4 regions of the Ureibacillus endophyticus genome follow, and region 1 is predicted to be linked to each of the others. Evidence: riboswitches for the same ligand, from Rfam matches in the RefSeq annotation. Region 1 holds a riboswitch; each other region holds the start of a gene.
What was found. Region 1 has a riboswitch for S-adenosylmethionine ahead of NKR20_RS15980 (bifunctional homocysteine S-methyltransferase/methylenetetrahydrofolate reductase). Riboswitches for the same ligand answer to the same signal wherever they lie in the genome.
Positions count from the first base shown of each region.

Region 1 (3,746 bases):
ACATTTAACATATCTTGACTTGTTTCAAGCAAAATCAAATGTGCTCCAGCTTCTACTAATGCCTTTGCTTGTACGTAAAAGTTTTCTGTTAACTCGTCAAACGTGATTCCACCAGTAACAGATAAAGTTTTCGTTGTTGGACCAATTGCACCTGCTACAAAACGTGGCCATTCTTCAGTTGAGTGTTCGTTAACAGCTGATAAAGCTAGTTCAACAGCACGTTTATTAATTTCTTCTGCTTTATATCCTAATCCGTATTCGTTTAAAACAAGGGGCGTACCACCAAACGTATTTGTACAAATAATATCTGCACCAGCTTTTAAATACGCACGGTGAATGTTTTCAACAACATCTGGTCGAGTCAAAACAAGATTTTCATTACATCCTTCAAGTTCTTCCCCACCAAAATCTTCAGCAGTTAAATTTTCTCGTTGAAGCATTGTTCCCATTGCCCCATCGATAATTAATATTCTATTTTTTAACTGTTCCTCGATTGGATGGTTATGCATTTGCTTCTACTCCTTCGTTCTGCTCATCAAGTTGTTTGATATATTGCATTAATTGTAGTGTTAAATCGTAACGTAAAAACGGTGTAATTAAATATATACCGTTAAAGTATTTTGTTGCTGTATCTAGTAATTCTTTTGCAATCGCTACGCCTTCTTGTGCTTCGCGCTCTTTATCCCCTTCGCACGCTTTCATTCTTGCTAGTACTTCATCGGATAATTTAATTCCTGGTACTTCATGATGTAAAAATTCAGCGCTTCGGAAAGATGTTAACGTCATAATTCCAATATAAATTGGAGCTTCTAAATGTTTCGTTGCTTCGTAAATCTCTACAATTTTTTCTGCAGAATAAACTGGTTGGGAGATGAAATAATCCGCACCATGTTCGATTTTTTTCTCAAGACGACTTACAGCACGATCTAATACACGTACATTTGGATTAAAGGCAGCTGCTACCGAGAAATTCGCCTTTTTACGAAGTGCTTTCCCTGAGAAGGAAATTCCTTCATTTAATTGTTTAATTAATGAAATGAGTTCCATGGAAGACACATCATAAACACTAGTAGCACCTGGGAAGTCACCTATTTTTGTTGGATCTCCTGTAATAGCTAAAATATCGTTCATTCCTAAAGCACTTAGTCCCATTAAGTGGGATTGCAGACCAATTAGGTTGCGGTCACGACATGTTAAATGAGGCATTACACGAATACCATGTTGTAATTTTAAAATTGAACCCATCGCAACGTTACTAATACGTGGAGACGCAAGGGAATTGTCCGCCATCATAATAATGTCTGCACCTTCGTTATAAAGGGCTTTGGCACCCTCGACAAATGAATCAATTTCTAAATGTCTTGGTGTATCTAATTCAACAATGACAGAACGCTCACGTTTAACTTTTTCGTGTAAAGGTTCCACTCTAGTAGGCTCTGCATCTTGGATATATATTTCCGGTTGTTGTACTGTTCGTTTTTCTGTCAATGGTTTTAATTGTGCTAATTGCTTTTTAACCGCTTCAATATGTTTTGGTGTCGTTCCGCAACATCCACCTATTAAACGAACACCTTGGTTACGTAACTGAACAGCAGCACGTGCAAAATAATCAATTTCCGATTCGTAAATAACACGGCCTTCTTCGATATCTAGAAGGGATGCATTCGGATAAGCCGATAAAAAGGCATTCTGAGGTAGTTCTACCCCCTCTAATGCTTGGATTGTATGATGAGGGCCTAATCGACAGTTCACACCAACAACATCAGCACCTAGGCTTTCAAGCTGTTGTAAAGCATCGTTTAATTTCAAGCCATTTTGTAAGACACCCGGTTCATGCATCGATACTTGAGCAATAATTGGTAGATCCGTCATATTGCGTAACATTTTTAATGTTTCAGTTAGTTCTTCAAAATCAAAGTATGTTTCAAGTAACAGTCCATCTAAATCTGCACGAATTAATGTTTCTGCTTGTACACGAATCGCATCTAAAATTTCATCTAGTGTTACTTCACTTTTTCGTACACCACGAATTCCACCAATGGATCCAATAACAAATTGATTACCACTTGATGCAGCCTTTTTCGCTAATTTAGCAGCTGCTTCATTGATTTCAACAACTTTGGATTCAAGTCCATACCGCGCTAACTTTATCGCGTTTGCACCATATGTATTTGTTTGAATAACATCTGCACCAGCTAAAATATATTCACTATGAATTTTTTCTATCAGTTCAGGCTTTACGAGGTTCATCTCCTCATGGCAATGTTCAAGTCCATAAGAATATAGTAAAGTTCCCATCGCACCATCTGCCGTTAACACTTTGGATTTTAATGCTTCAAGTAGACCCATTTTTTCATCTCCCAAAAAAACATACTTTCAAAAATTTTCTGTCATTTCTATAACAATAAAAAGCCTTCTTCGTTAGAAAGAAGGCTCGATTATCTTAATAGTTCCTCCTTATCTTTCGGCATAACGCCTGCTGGATTTAGCACCTTACGTTACGTTGGTTGCTGAAGCTTCATCGGGCCAGTCCCTCGACTTCTCTTGATAAGTGATATGAAATTGTATATTAAATTGAATCATATCTTTAAATTCCACTTTAGTCAATAGAATTAAACGAATATACGAAATAATCTATTATTTCAATGCTTTTATCGCTTTTTCTGCAGTATTTTTACCATTTTCAATACAAGCACCTATACCTACACCAAAATAAGAACAACCTGCAACAAAGAGGTTCGGATATTGAGAATCTAATTTGTCTAATACTACCTGCAATGTTTCATTATGGGCTAAATCATATTTCGGCATTGCGTTAATCCACTTTTCAATATTTACAACAACAGGTTTTTCTTCGATGTTCAAACTTAGCCGTATATCTTCAAGAGCAACCTTCGTTAATTCTTCATCTGTCATTGCCACAAGTTCTTCGTATTTAGGATTATTACTTTTATAGAATAAGCGTACTAATAAATTTCCATTTTCCGAAGTATGTTTCCATTTGCGACTTGTCCAAGTAGAAGCATTACAAACTAAATCACTGTTATGTGAAACGATAAACCCTGTTCCATCTGCTGGTAGCACGGCATCCGGTATATCAAATCCTAAATACATCGTGATTGCAGACCCATTTGTAAATTTCTCTAAATCAGATTCTAGCTGTTTGTCTTTTAATAGGTTACGAACAACGTTATTTGGCACGGCCAATACAACAACATCCGTTTGAATCGATTCGCCATTGTCAAAAGTTACGTTATATCCGTTACTATTTTTCGTTACTTCTGTAGTTGCAGTATTTTTATAAAATTCTACTTCTGGTAGCATCTCTTCTAGTCGATTAATTAAAGATGATAGACCTTTTTTAAAGGAAACAAATTTTTTATTCGCTGCTTTATCAAATTGTTCTCTATTTACTTCGAACCCTTTAATAATGCTGCCATATTCATTTTTATAATCTACTAAGTACGGTAAGGTAGAAGCTAAAGATAATTGATATAAATCTCCTGAATATACGCCTGCTAATACAGGGGCAATTTGCTTTTCAACAATTTCTTTACCTAAAAAATACTCTAAAAATTCGCCAATTGAATTTTCCTTAGTAAACTTTGTATTTGGCAATTCAAAGTCCTGTAAAACTCTTTTTTTACCTTCTTCAGAAATTAATGTACTTGAATTTAATGACTCCACACTCATCGGAATTCCAAAAGTCGATCCTGCAGGAATGGCATGGAGTTCATTATTCGTAT
Region 1 covers NZ_JAMYWW010000001.1:3,232,663-3,236,408, forward strand. The annotation lists gene metH (methionine synthase) at 1-509, opposite strand, end outside; gene NKR20_RS15980 (bifunctional homocysteine S-methyltransferase/methylenetetrahydrofolate reductase) at 502-2,349, opposite strand; SAM riboswitch class I at 2,455-2,554, opposite strand; gene hemG (protoporphyrinogen oxidase) at 2,638-3,746, opposite strand, start outside.

Region 2 (3,746 bases), 1.5 Mb from region 1:
GTCGGAGGAACTACAGTCTTTATCCTACTATTATTAGCAGTCTTTGCACATAAAAATGACGGCCTTGAGAAAACAACGAGCTATTTAATAGAAGGATTCCAATTTGGATTTAAAGTGTTTGGTCCAGTTATTCCAATTGCAGCATTTTTCTATTTAGGGGATTCTGGTTTCACGAAAATTATTGGTGAATATTTACCAGCTGCTTCACAAGGAATTGTAAACGACTTAGGTATTGCTTTAGCAGCAATTGTACCGTTAACAGCTGAAATTGCAGCGGTTACATTAACGAGTGTTGGTGCGATTACTGGTTTAGACGGCTCAGGCTTCTCTGGGATTACATTAGCCGGTTCCATTGCGAATTTATTCGGAACAGCGCTTGGTGAAGGTACTGCTACACTAACGGCACTTGGGCAAATAGCGGCAATCTGGGTTGGTGGAGGTACATTAGTTCCTTGGGCATTAATTCCAGCTGCAGCGATTTGTAATGTCAGTCCATTTGAGTTAGCACGTCGAAACTTCATCCCGGTCGTCATTGGTCTAGTTGTCACGACGATAGTTGCGATGTTTATTTTATAAAAAGTAAAACGCTTGGAAGATTAACTCTCCAAGCGTTTTTTGTATATACTGTGAATTCCATGCTACTTCAATTGATAAGGAACTTAATTGTTAAGTGGACGAAAACTCGTTCTATCTGGACGAGTCTGCACATTATGTGGATGAAATCTTATTCTATCTGGACAAATCTGCACGTTATGTGGACGAAATCTTATTCTATCTGGACGAATCCGCACTTTATGCAGACGAATCCATCCGCCTACTGGACGAATTTTTCAATTTTAAAAAGCTAAGCATCTGAGCAGCTCACAAATGCCTAGCTTAGAATTTTATAAAAATTCAGAATTTAAAGGGTACCATTAAATATGGAATTCGATGCTGTCGTCTACGAAATGCCATTCATATGGTGTTTCTTGGTATACGTAATAGTTTAACCAATTGTAGAACAGTAAGTGCGAATGCGCGCGCCATGTATTTTTCGGCGTTTGGCTTGGGTCATTATTCGGGAAGTAGTTCACCGGCATGTCTACTGGTTCACCTTTCGCCACATCTCGTTCGTATTCATCAGCCAATGTTGTTGCGTCATATTCTAGGTGACCTGTAATCATAATATGTTTAGTATCCTTTGATTGAATAATAAACGGACCCGCTTCTTCTGAATAGCTTAGTAAGCGTAAATCTGGATGTTCGCGTACTTCATCAAGGGATACAGACGTGTGACGTGAGTGTGGAGCTACATATTCATCGCTAAATCCGCGCACTAAGTCCACAGTTAAATCTGTAATCACATGTGAGTAGATGCCCGAACATTTTTTCGGCAATTCAAATTTACCAATATTAAAATGATGATAAAGTGCCGCTTGAGCACCCCAACAGATATACATACACGAGGTAACATTCACTTTTGCCCAATCCATAATCGTTGTTACTTCTTCCCAGTAGTTAACTGCTTCAAACTCCATTCGTTCGACAGGTGCACCAGTAATAATCATTCCATCAAAACGACGGTGTTTAATTTCATCAAATGTATTATAAAAAGTGTCTAAATGCGACTTTGACACGTTTTTAGATGCGTAAGTTGCAGTGTTTAAAAACGTTACATTCGTTTGTAGTGGTGTATTACCTAATAATCGTAAAAGTTGAAGTTCAGTTTTCTCTTTTTCTGGCATTAAATTTAACACTAAAATATTTAATGGTCGGATTTGTTGTGTTTTGGCACGGTCTTCTTCCATGACGAAAATTTTCTCTTGTCTTAATTTTTCGCCTGCCGGTAAATTTTTCGGTATATTAATAGGCATTAAACGTTCCCCCAATTCTTTTCATCTCAAAATAAAAACCCCTCATTCCAGCATGAGAATGAGAGGGAATAATTTATATGCCGCACTCTTATCTCCCAAGACAATATTGTCTTGCTGGAATTAGCACCTTTCTAACCGATGTTAGAGGTTGCTGAAGCTTCATTGGGCCATTTCCCTCTGCTTCTCTTGATAAGATAGATGAAATTAATGTAATACTAACATGATGATGAAATATTTGCAATATTCTATTTTACTTTTTTGATAGGAATCTCTCTTTCCAGGCAGATTTTTCTTTATCTTCAATTTGATGTTGCAAAGTCGGATCCCAATTATTTGTTAGAGTATTCCAAACGCGGGATGTGAATTGCTCTTTCTCTTCATCAAAAAGAATAAATTCGATACATGGCACATCATTAACTTGAATATCTTCAAAAGATTCAATAGAAGTGATAACCAAGTTTGATTCTTCTTCCTCATCTTCATCCATTTGAAGAAATCGCAATTCTTCTACGAGCTTATCGTTATCAACTTGAAGCTCCTCCACTTGTACGTGATATCGGTACATATCTTCCGGAAAATCCTCAAAGTCGAGAACTGCTTCAATTTCACCTTGTAGGAAAGTTTGATGCGTTGGGCTATACAACGTTTCTTTTGATGTAATTTCTTGGTCTTCTTCAAACACACCACTAGTCAATTGTTTTAACCCTTTTTCCGTTAATTGAAAATGATCTTCCTTTGTTATTAATCCAGTTTTGTGCATCTTGGACAATAAATCTTGAATAAATAATTCTTCTACCAATAATATTTCACTTAACTGTTCGGCTTTTTTGAACTTTGCTTTTTGCAATGAAATTAAAAGCATTTTCATCAAAATATCCATTTTTGTTCGGACAATTGGTTTGTATGCAATGTTAACCGTATGAACGGGAACACACCAAATAGCCGTTTCCAAAATGTTTGTTTTATGAAATTGTTCGGATAGTTTTTGTTGGAGTGCTTGGAGTTCCATCATTTCGTCCTTTCAAAACTAAGAAGTTAGTTCCTTAACATTGCGGTAGCCGTCTTGAGATTTGACAACAGATAGTAAGTTACTATACATGTTGCGTGTTTGCTCTTTCTTCGGTCGTTTTGTAAACATATCAACACTACCTACCAGAACTAGCAGCTCCCGCGCACGCGATAAGGCAACATTGAGGCGACGGTAGTCTTTAGCAAAGCCGATTTCCCCGTTTTTATTGTCGTTGTTACGAACCATACTCACTAAAATAACATCCATTTCCATACCTTGGAATTTATCGACAGAACCTGTACGGATGTGTAAATGCGGTAAATGTAGTTCGTGCTCAATCATTCGATTAATGCGTTTTACCTGCTCCGCATAGAAACTAATAACCCCCACTGATTTACGTTCATCTTCCGGAATTAGCCCTTGTTTTTTGGCAACTTCTGTAGAGTGATTTAGATCCACTAACATGGCGCGGATTGTTTTTAGCTCTTCTTGATTTAATAAACTTGAGCCTTCCTTCATCCGCTCTTCAAAATAGTTAGGCTCATTCGGTAAATCAATCCATAATAGATGGTCACTTCGTTTGATTAGGTTACTTTCTAATTTATGGTCACGTGCTGCATCAGAATCAGGAAGACCACATTTCAACGAGTCTCCTTCATGTTCATAAAACGGCGCGATCGTTTTCATAATATTTTCATGCATGCGATATTGAATCGCGAGCATTTTTTTATTTGATGACGGTAAGTTTTTATAAAGACGTTCGAATAAGGATTCTTCCAGTAATTTTTCCAGCTCACGTTTTTCTTCAAACGTATTACTTTCTTTTATTACAGTTTCTAATGTTTCCTCGAATGTATCATCCCCAATTAATGGTGGTAGTTGGT
Region 2 covers NZ_JAMYWW010000001.1:1,781,016-1,784,761, forward strand. The annotation lists gene NKR20_RS08625 (hypothetical protein) at 1-576, shown strand, start outside; gene metA (homoserine O-acetyltransferase MetA) at 915-1,853, opposite strand; SAM riboswitch class I at 1,939-2,049, opposite strand; gene NKR20_RS08635 (hypothetical protein) at 2,104-2,862, opposite strand; gene NKR20_RS08640 (AAA domain-containing protein) at 2,881-3,746, opposite strand, start outside.
Region 2: another riboswitch for S-adenosylmethionine. It lies ahead of metA (homoserine O-acetyltransferase MetA); the one in region 1 lies ahead of NKR20_RS15980 (bifunctional homocysteine S-methyltransferase/methylenetetrahydrofolate reductase).

Region 3 (3,746 bases), 600 kb from region 1:
GGAGAAGTTACTCCACGTTCTGTACCTGCTAATTTTGATGTGAAACCACTTAAGAAGTGATACATCGCTTGCTCTTTTGTTAACTTACTGATTGGAGGTAATACACCAAATGCATCAGCAGTTAAAAATACGATCGTTTTTGGATGACCTGCAACTGATGGTGTTACAATGTTTTCGATATAATCGATTGGGTAAGCAACACGCGTATTTTCAGTTAATGAACCATCATCATAATCTGGAATACGAGTTTCTGGATCTACTACAACGTTTTCTAAAACAGAACCGAAACGAATTGCATTGTAGATTTCAGGTTCTTTTTCAGGTGAAAGGTTAATTGTTTTTGCATAACATCCACCTTCAATATTGAATACACCGTTATCTGACCATCCGTGTTCATCGTCACCGATTAATTTACGGTTTTTGTCTGCAGATAATGTTGTTTTACCTGTTCCTGATAAACCGAAGAATAGTGCAACATCGCCAGCTTCGCCAACGTTTGCTGAACAGTGCATTGAGAAAATATTGCGTTCAGGTAGTAAATAGTTCATGATAGTGAAGATAGATTTTTTCATCTCACCAGCATATTCAGTACCACCGATTAGGATTATTTTCTTTTCTAATGATACAATAATAAATGTTTCAGAAGCTGTACCATCTACAGCTGGGTCTGCTTTAAATGTTGGTGCTGCAACAATAGTAAATTCTGCAACATGAGAAGCAAGTTCTTCTTCTGTTGGACGGATGAATAATTGATGACAGAAAAGATTGTGCCAAGCATATTCGTTCACTACTTGAATTGAAAGTTGTGAATCCTTATCAGCGCCAGCAAATCCTTTGAATACATAAAGCTCATCTTTTTCTTTTAAGTAATTTACAACTTTAAGATATAGGTTATCGAACACTTCAGCAGAAATCGCGCGGTTTACACTGCCCCAATCGATTTTGTCTTTTGTGCTCTCTTCTTCTACGAAATATTTATCTTTCGGAGAACGTCCTGTATATTTACCTGTTTCAGCAACGATTGCACCGTCAACAGTTAGAGCTGCTTCTCCACGTGATGTAGCTTTTTCCACTAATTGTGGTACTGATAGTTGAACTTTAATATTCTCGCCGTTTAATAATTCCTTCAGTTCATTCGCAATTTCTACTGAATTCATCGATTAAATACCATCCTTTTTTCAGAATTCCCACTGCATGGGATGTTTGTTTAATTTCAAAAATAGTATAACACATTGAATTAAATAATCTATACTATTCATAAATTATTTTTTAATTTTTAAACTTTTAAAGAAATCAACATTTATAAATTGACATTGGATGTCGATTTCCGTAATATGTTGATTTGAACGGATACTCTTATCCCGAGCTGGTGGAGGGTCAAGGCCCTATGAAGCCCGGCAACCTGCATTTATTATATATAATAAATGCGATGGTGCCAACCTGATGCAAGGGAAAATCCCTTGAACGATAAGAGTGAAAGGTACTGTATTTACAATTCCTTTTACTCATGGGTTTTATGTGAGTAAAAGGAATTTTTTTTTGAAAAGAGTACAAAATGAAAATAATGTAACAATTATTATTCGCCTTTCGATATCCTCGTGTTAATAAGCAGTAACGGCTTGGAGTCCAACCTTCATGTGCGGACTTAACATGGGTAATGAGTACCGTATCAAATCGAGAACTAATCTCGTATAGATTTTAGGAGGAAACCAAATGACAAACCGTCGACTGTTTACATCAGAAAGTGTAACAGAAGGGCATCCGGATAAAATATGTGACCAAATTTCCGATGCAATATTAGATGCAATTTTAACAGAAGATCCAAATGCACGTGTAGCATGTGAAACAACTGTTTCAACTGGTTTAGTACTTGTAGCAGGTGAAATTACAACTTCTACTTATGTGGATATTCAATCAGTTGTTCGAGATACAGTAGCCAAAATTGGTTACACTCGCGGTAAATATGGCTTTGATGCTGAAAATTTATCAGTACTAACTGCAATCGGTGAACAATCCCCAGATATTGCTCAAGGTGTTGACCAAGCGCTTGAAGCACGTGAAGGATATATGAGCGATGAAGATATTGAAGCAATTGGTGCAGGTGACCAAGGCTTAATGTTTGGATTTGCATGTAACGAAACACCTGAACTAATGCCACTACCAATTAGTTTGGCTCATAAATTATCCCGTAAACTAGCCGAAGTACGTAAATCTAAGGAAATTCCATATTTACGTCCCGATGGAAAAACACAAGTGACAGTTGAATACGATGAAAACAATCATCCAGTTCGCATCGATACAATAGTTATATCCACTCAACACAATGAAGATGTAACATTAGAACAAATTCAAGAAGATTTAAAAGAGAAAGTAATTCGTGAAGTTGTTCCGAGTGAATTAATTGACGATAATACAAAATATTTCATTAATCCAACTGGCCGATTTGTAATCGGTGGACCAAAAGGTGATGCTGGATTAACTGGTCGTAAAATTATTGTTGATACTTACGGTGGTTATGCACGTCATGGCGGCGGTGCATTCTCAGGAAAAGATCCAACAAAAGTTGACCGTTCTGCAGCCTATGCTGCACGTTATGTTGCGAAAAATATTGTAGCTGCTGGTCTTGCTGATCGAGCAGAAGTGCAATTAGCATATGCGATTGGTGTAGCACGTCCAGTGTCAATTTCAATCGATACATTTGGAACTGGAAAAGTAGCTGAGAGTCAATTAGTAGAATGGGTAAGTGAATTATTTGATTTACGTCCTGCAGGCATTATTAAAATGCTTGATTTACGTCGCCCAATTTACAAGCAAACAGCTGCTTACGGTCATTTCGGTCGTACAGATTTAGATGTTCCTTGGGAAAATACAGATATTGCTGAGAAATTAAAAGAAAAAGCTGGATTATAATATGTTAAAAAGCAGGTGAGTTTTTTCACCTGCTTTTACATTCTTACTATATAATATGTTTACTTTTGAAGCGATTTATAATATTGACCTTTTTCAACATATTCACGAATAATGCGGTCCATATCTTCACGATCTTCTGGCGTGATTTCGCGTACAACTTTTGCAGGTCTTCCCATTGCTAAAGAATTCGGTGGAATCTTTTTACCTGGGGGAACTAAACTACCAGCCCCAATAAAAGCTCCTTCACCAATTTCTGCACCGTCTAGAATGATGGAACCCATCCCAATTAATGCGCGTTTTCTTATTACGCAACTATGTAATGTTACTTGATGTCCAACAGTCACTTCATCTTCAATAATTAATGGATTATTTGGACTTTGATGAAGACAACTCAAATCTTGAATACTAACACGTTTACCTATGTACGTTGGTGCAACATCACCACGGATGACAGAATTAAACCAGATAGATGTTTCTTCACCGATTGTCACATCGCCGGTAATTGTGACATAATCAGCTATAAATACAGATGGGTCTATTTTAGGATTTTTATCTTTAAAAGGGTAAATCATCGTAAATCTCCTCGTTTCTAAGTATGATATATATGCTTATCGTAACAAAATAAAATAATAAAGAAAATATAAAAGGTATGTATGCCCAAAAGTATGCTATTTGGGTTGGAGGCGAAGTTATGTGGAAATGGGAAACAGATGAACATGCTAAAGCAGTTGTGGTCATAATACATAGTGCTTTTGAACATCATCGTTGGTATGCCTGGTTAATTGAAAAATTACGCACTGATGGGTATCACATTGTGATGGGGGATTTACCCGGTC
Region 3 covers NZ_JAMYWW010000001.1:2,636,286-2,640,031, reverse strand. The annotation lists gene pckA (phosphoenolpyruvate carboxykinase (ATP)) at 1-1,157, opposite strand, end outside; SAM riboswitch class I at 1,354-1,474, shown strand; gene metK (methionine adenosyltransferase) at 1,714-2,910, shown strand; gene NKR20_RS12870 (gamma carbonic anhydrase) at 2,970-3,482, opposite strand; gene NKR20_RS12865 (alpha/beta hydrolase) at 3,602-3,746, shown strand, end outside.
Region 3: another riboswitch for S-adenosylmethionine. It lies ahead of metK (methionine adenosyltransferase); the one in region 1 lies ahead of NKR20_RS15980 (bifunctional homocysteine S-methyltransferase/methylenetetrahydrofolate reductase).

Region 4 (3,746 bases), 490 kb from region 1:
AAGAACGATAATAACTTCTTCATCTTGTATTTCTCCTTTTTAATTTTCTTTATGTCAACGGATTTTCCGTGAGCACCTAATTAACGCTTATCAGTTATCGAAGTAATCAAATCTCCAATAAACTGAATCACAAATACAATAATAAGAATGACAATTGTAGCCATAAGAGTTACATCATCACGGCTACGTTGGAAACCATCGATAAATGCTAAGTTCCCTAATCCCCCAGCTCCGATAATACCTGCCATCGCAGTATAACCTACTAATGTAACAGCTGTAACAGTAATCCCTGATAATAATGCAGGCATTGATTCTGGGATAAGTACTTTCCAAATGATAGTTGAAGTTTTTGCTCCCATTGATCGAGCAGCTTCAATTACACCTTTATCAATTTCACGTAAAGCAATTAAAACCATTCGTGCATAGAATGGCGCAGCACCGATAATTAATGCTGGTAATGCCGCATTTACTCCACGAATTGTCCCTAATAAAAATTTTGTGAACGGGATTAATAAAATAATCAATACAATAAATGGAATTGAACGGAAAATATTTACTAAAGAACCCGTAATAAAGTTCGCTATTTTATTCGCCCAAATTTGGTGAGGACTCGTTAAAAATAAAAGAATCCCAATAGCTAAACCTAAAACAAACGTAGCTCCTGTAGAGATGACTGTCATGTACAATGTGTCATATGTAGCTTCCCACAATTTGTCCCATCGTACATTCGGAAAGAATCCACTAAGCATGATCAATCACCTCCGTTTGTACTTCTTGCTGATCTAATAGCTCTAATGCTTGTTTCACTTTGGTAGGGTCTCCATCTATTTGAACTATTAATGTTCCATATGGGCCACCTGTCGTTTGTGAAATGTTTCCGTGAACAATATTTACTTCTACGCCAAACTCTTTAATGAGCTGTGAAATAATCGGCTGTTCAGTTTTATTTCCTATAAACGTTAATTTTACAATCTTCCCTGTAGGATAGTTTGCTAAAATTTGTTCAATTGATTCTTTCGATTCCTTTGTTCCAGAAACTTGCATTACGAAGTTCTTCGTTATTTCTGCTTGTGGGTTTTGGAACACTCGTAGAACGTCTCCTTGTTCAACTACTTGTCCAGCTTCCATTACTGCAACACGGTTACAAATTTTCCGAATTACGTGCATTTCGTGGGTAATGAGAACAATGGTTAAACCTAAACGTTTATTAATATCAAGCAATAGTTCTAAAATGGAATCAGTCGTTTCAGGATCTAGTGCACTTGTTGCTTCGTCACAAAGTAATACTTCAGGATTGTTCGCTAATGCGCGGGCAATGCCTACACGTTGCTTTTGACCACCAGATAACTGAGAAGGATAGGCATTTTCTCTTCCTGAAAGACCAACTAGATCAATCAGTTCCTTCACACGTTTACTTCGCTCAGTTTTTGATACACCTGCAATTTCTAGCGGGAATGCAATATTCTCCGCGACTGTACGAGACCAAAGTAAGTTAAAATGTTGGAATATCATACTAATTTTTTGGCGAGCATTTCGCAGTTCGTTTCCTGATATAGAGGAAATTTGCTTACCATTGACTGTAACTGTTCCGTTCGATGGTTTCTCAAGGCCATTAAGTAAGCGAATCATTGTACTTTTTCCAGCGCCACTATATCCGATAATTCCGAAAATTTCACCTTTATTAATTGATAAATTTACATTTTTGACAGCAGTGATCTCACCATTTTTTGATTTGTATATTTTCGAGATGTCTTTTAATTCGATCATAAAAATTCTCCTTTATTTCGCTGCCATAGACAATATGTAATTAGGTAATTATTACTAATAAAACCCCATCTACAAGATAAGTAGAAGGGGTTTCGCAATTTATTTAATATTTATACGAACCGTTCTCTCATCTTCCAAAGTATCCACTTCGCGTGACTTGGCACCTTTTCACTTTTGTGATGGTTGCCGGGCTTCATAGGGCACTTCCCTCCGCCGCTCTTTATAAGAGGTACGATATTCAATTAATGTAATACTTCTTGAGTAACTTTATCATGATAGATTTATAAAGTCAACTAGATTTTCAACTTTTCATATAGAAATGGTACGGATTGGAAAGCGTAAATTTTTTCAACAAGTTTTCCATCGCGGTGTATAAGCAAACAAGGGACACTTTCTATTTTATAATCCATTGCAAGTTGCTCCATAAAGTTAATATTCGCTTTACCAATTGGAGTGTTAGGCAATACTTCTTCAACAACCGATAACATCTTTGAAGCGACTGCACATGTCCCACACATAGGAGTGTACAAATAAAAGGCTACAATTTCGTTTTCAGTTAGTTTTTGTTCCCATTGTTGTATCGTCCATTCATCCATAAAATCAACTCAATTTCTAAATAATTTGTGACAAAATAAAATTGCGACTTTTGCTCATAGTATGGGAAAAGTCGCAAATTAATATTTCCTTTATTTTTAAGAAGATAGATATTGTTTATGAACAGAAAAACTCGCCTCATTTAACAACTGTGCCAATACTTTTTTCGGAGCATTCGCAACCTCGATATATGTTCTTGGAATGAAAAGATGAACAGCTTCAGAATAAATTCTTTTTGTAAGCTTTCTCAACTTTTCTCCTGATTTATCTGCATCAAACAAAGTATAAAATCTACATTCTTCAAAAGGTTCAAGTAAATCTAATAGCGCATCTTCACTAATTGTCCCATTCGTACATATAATTTGTACGTGTTCTGCAAAAATTGGCTCAATGTTTAATTTATCCGATCGACCCTCAACAATTATACACTTTTCAACAATCATTTGCTCACCCCACGATTTGTAAGTAAACTTGCTAAAAATGTGTGAAAAATATGCAAAGCATATCCAAAAAAGAAGGTGGTTATATTAGTATATTTTGTTGTAAAAAAAAACGCCAGTGCTAATCTGGCGTTTTTAATATATTATATTCTTATTCAGCTTCAATTAATTCCTCATATTGCTCAGCTGTTAGTAAACTTTCTACTTCAGAGATATCTGTTGGTTCAACAACAATCATCCAAGCTTTTTCATATGGAGATTCATTTACAAATTCTGGGCTATCTTCTAGGTCAGCGTTAACTTCTACTACTTTACCAGAAATTGGCGCATATAGTTCAGAAACTGTTTTTACAGATTCTACACTACCGAATGGTTCGTTTGTTTGGATTTCGTCACCAACTTGTGGTAACTCAACAAATACGATGTCACCTAATTCAGATTGTGCGAAATGTGTAATTCCAACGCGTACTTTTCCATCTTCTACTTTTACCCACTCATGTTCTTCTGAGTAACGTAATTCTTTTGGTGTGCTCACAAAAACCCCTCCAAAACATATGTAATATGATTATAAGTTTGACATATTTCTACAGTAAAAACAAGTTAATAACTATTTTTATTTCCACGTATTTGTGAAATCTTCTTCTTTAAAGCCAAGTGTTATTTTTCCCCCATCTGTAACGATTGGGCGTTTAATTAACATACCATCAGAAGCCAAAAGTTCTAACTGTTCATCCTCTGTCATCGTACTTAATTTGTCCTTTAACCCTAATGTTTTATACTTCATACCAGAAGTATTGAAAAATTTCTTTAATGGAAGACCACTTAATTCCCAAAACGATTTTAACTGTTCTTTTGTAGGTGTTTGTTCCACAATATGAATGTTTTCGTATTCAATTTGATGTTCATCTAACCATTTTGCTGCCTTTTTACAAGTTGTACAACGAG
Region 4 covers NZ_JAMYWW010000001.1:2,739,947-2,743,692, forward strand. The annotation lists gene NKR20_RS13555 (MetQ/NlpA family ABC transporter substrate-binding protein) at 1-23, opposite strand, end outside; gene NKR20_RS13560 (methionine ABC transporter permease) at 81-749, opposite strand; gene NKR20_RS13565 (methionine ABC transporter ATP-binding protein) at 742-1,767, opposite strand; SAM riboswitch class I at 1,892-1,996, opposite strand; gene NKR20_RS13570 (thioredoxin family protein) at 2,061-2,363, opposite strand; gene NKR20_RS13575 (toprim domain-containing protein) at 2,460-2,804, opposite strand; gene gcvH (glycine cleavage system protein GcvH) at 2,953-3,336, opposite strand; gene NKR20_RS13585 (arsenate reductase family protein) at 3,415-3,746, opposite strand, start outside.
Region 4: another riboswitch for S-adenosylmethionine. It lies ahead of NKR20_RS13565 (methionine ABC transporter ATP-binding protein); the one in region 1 lies ahead of NKR20_RS15980 (bifunctional homocysteine S-methyltransferase/methylenetetrahydrofolate reductase).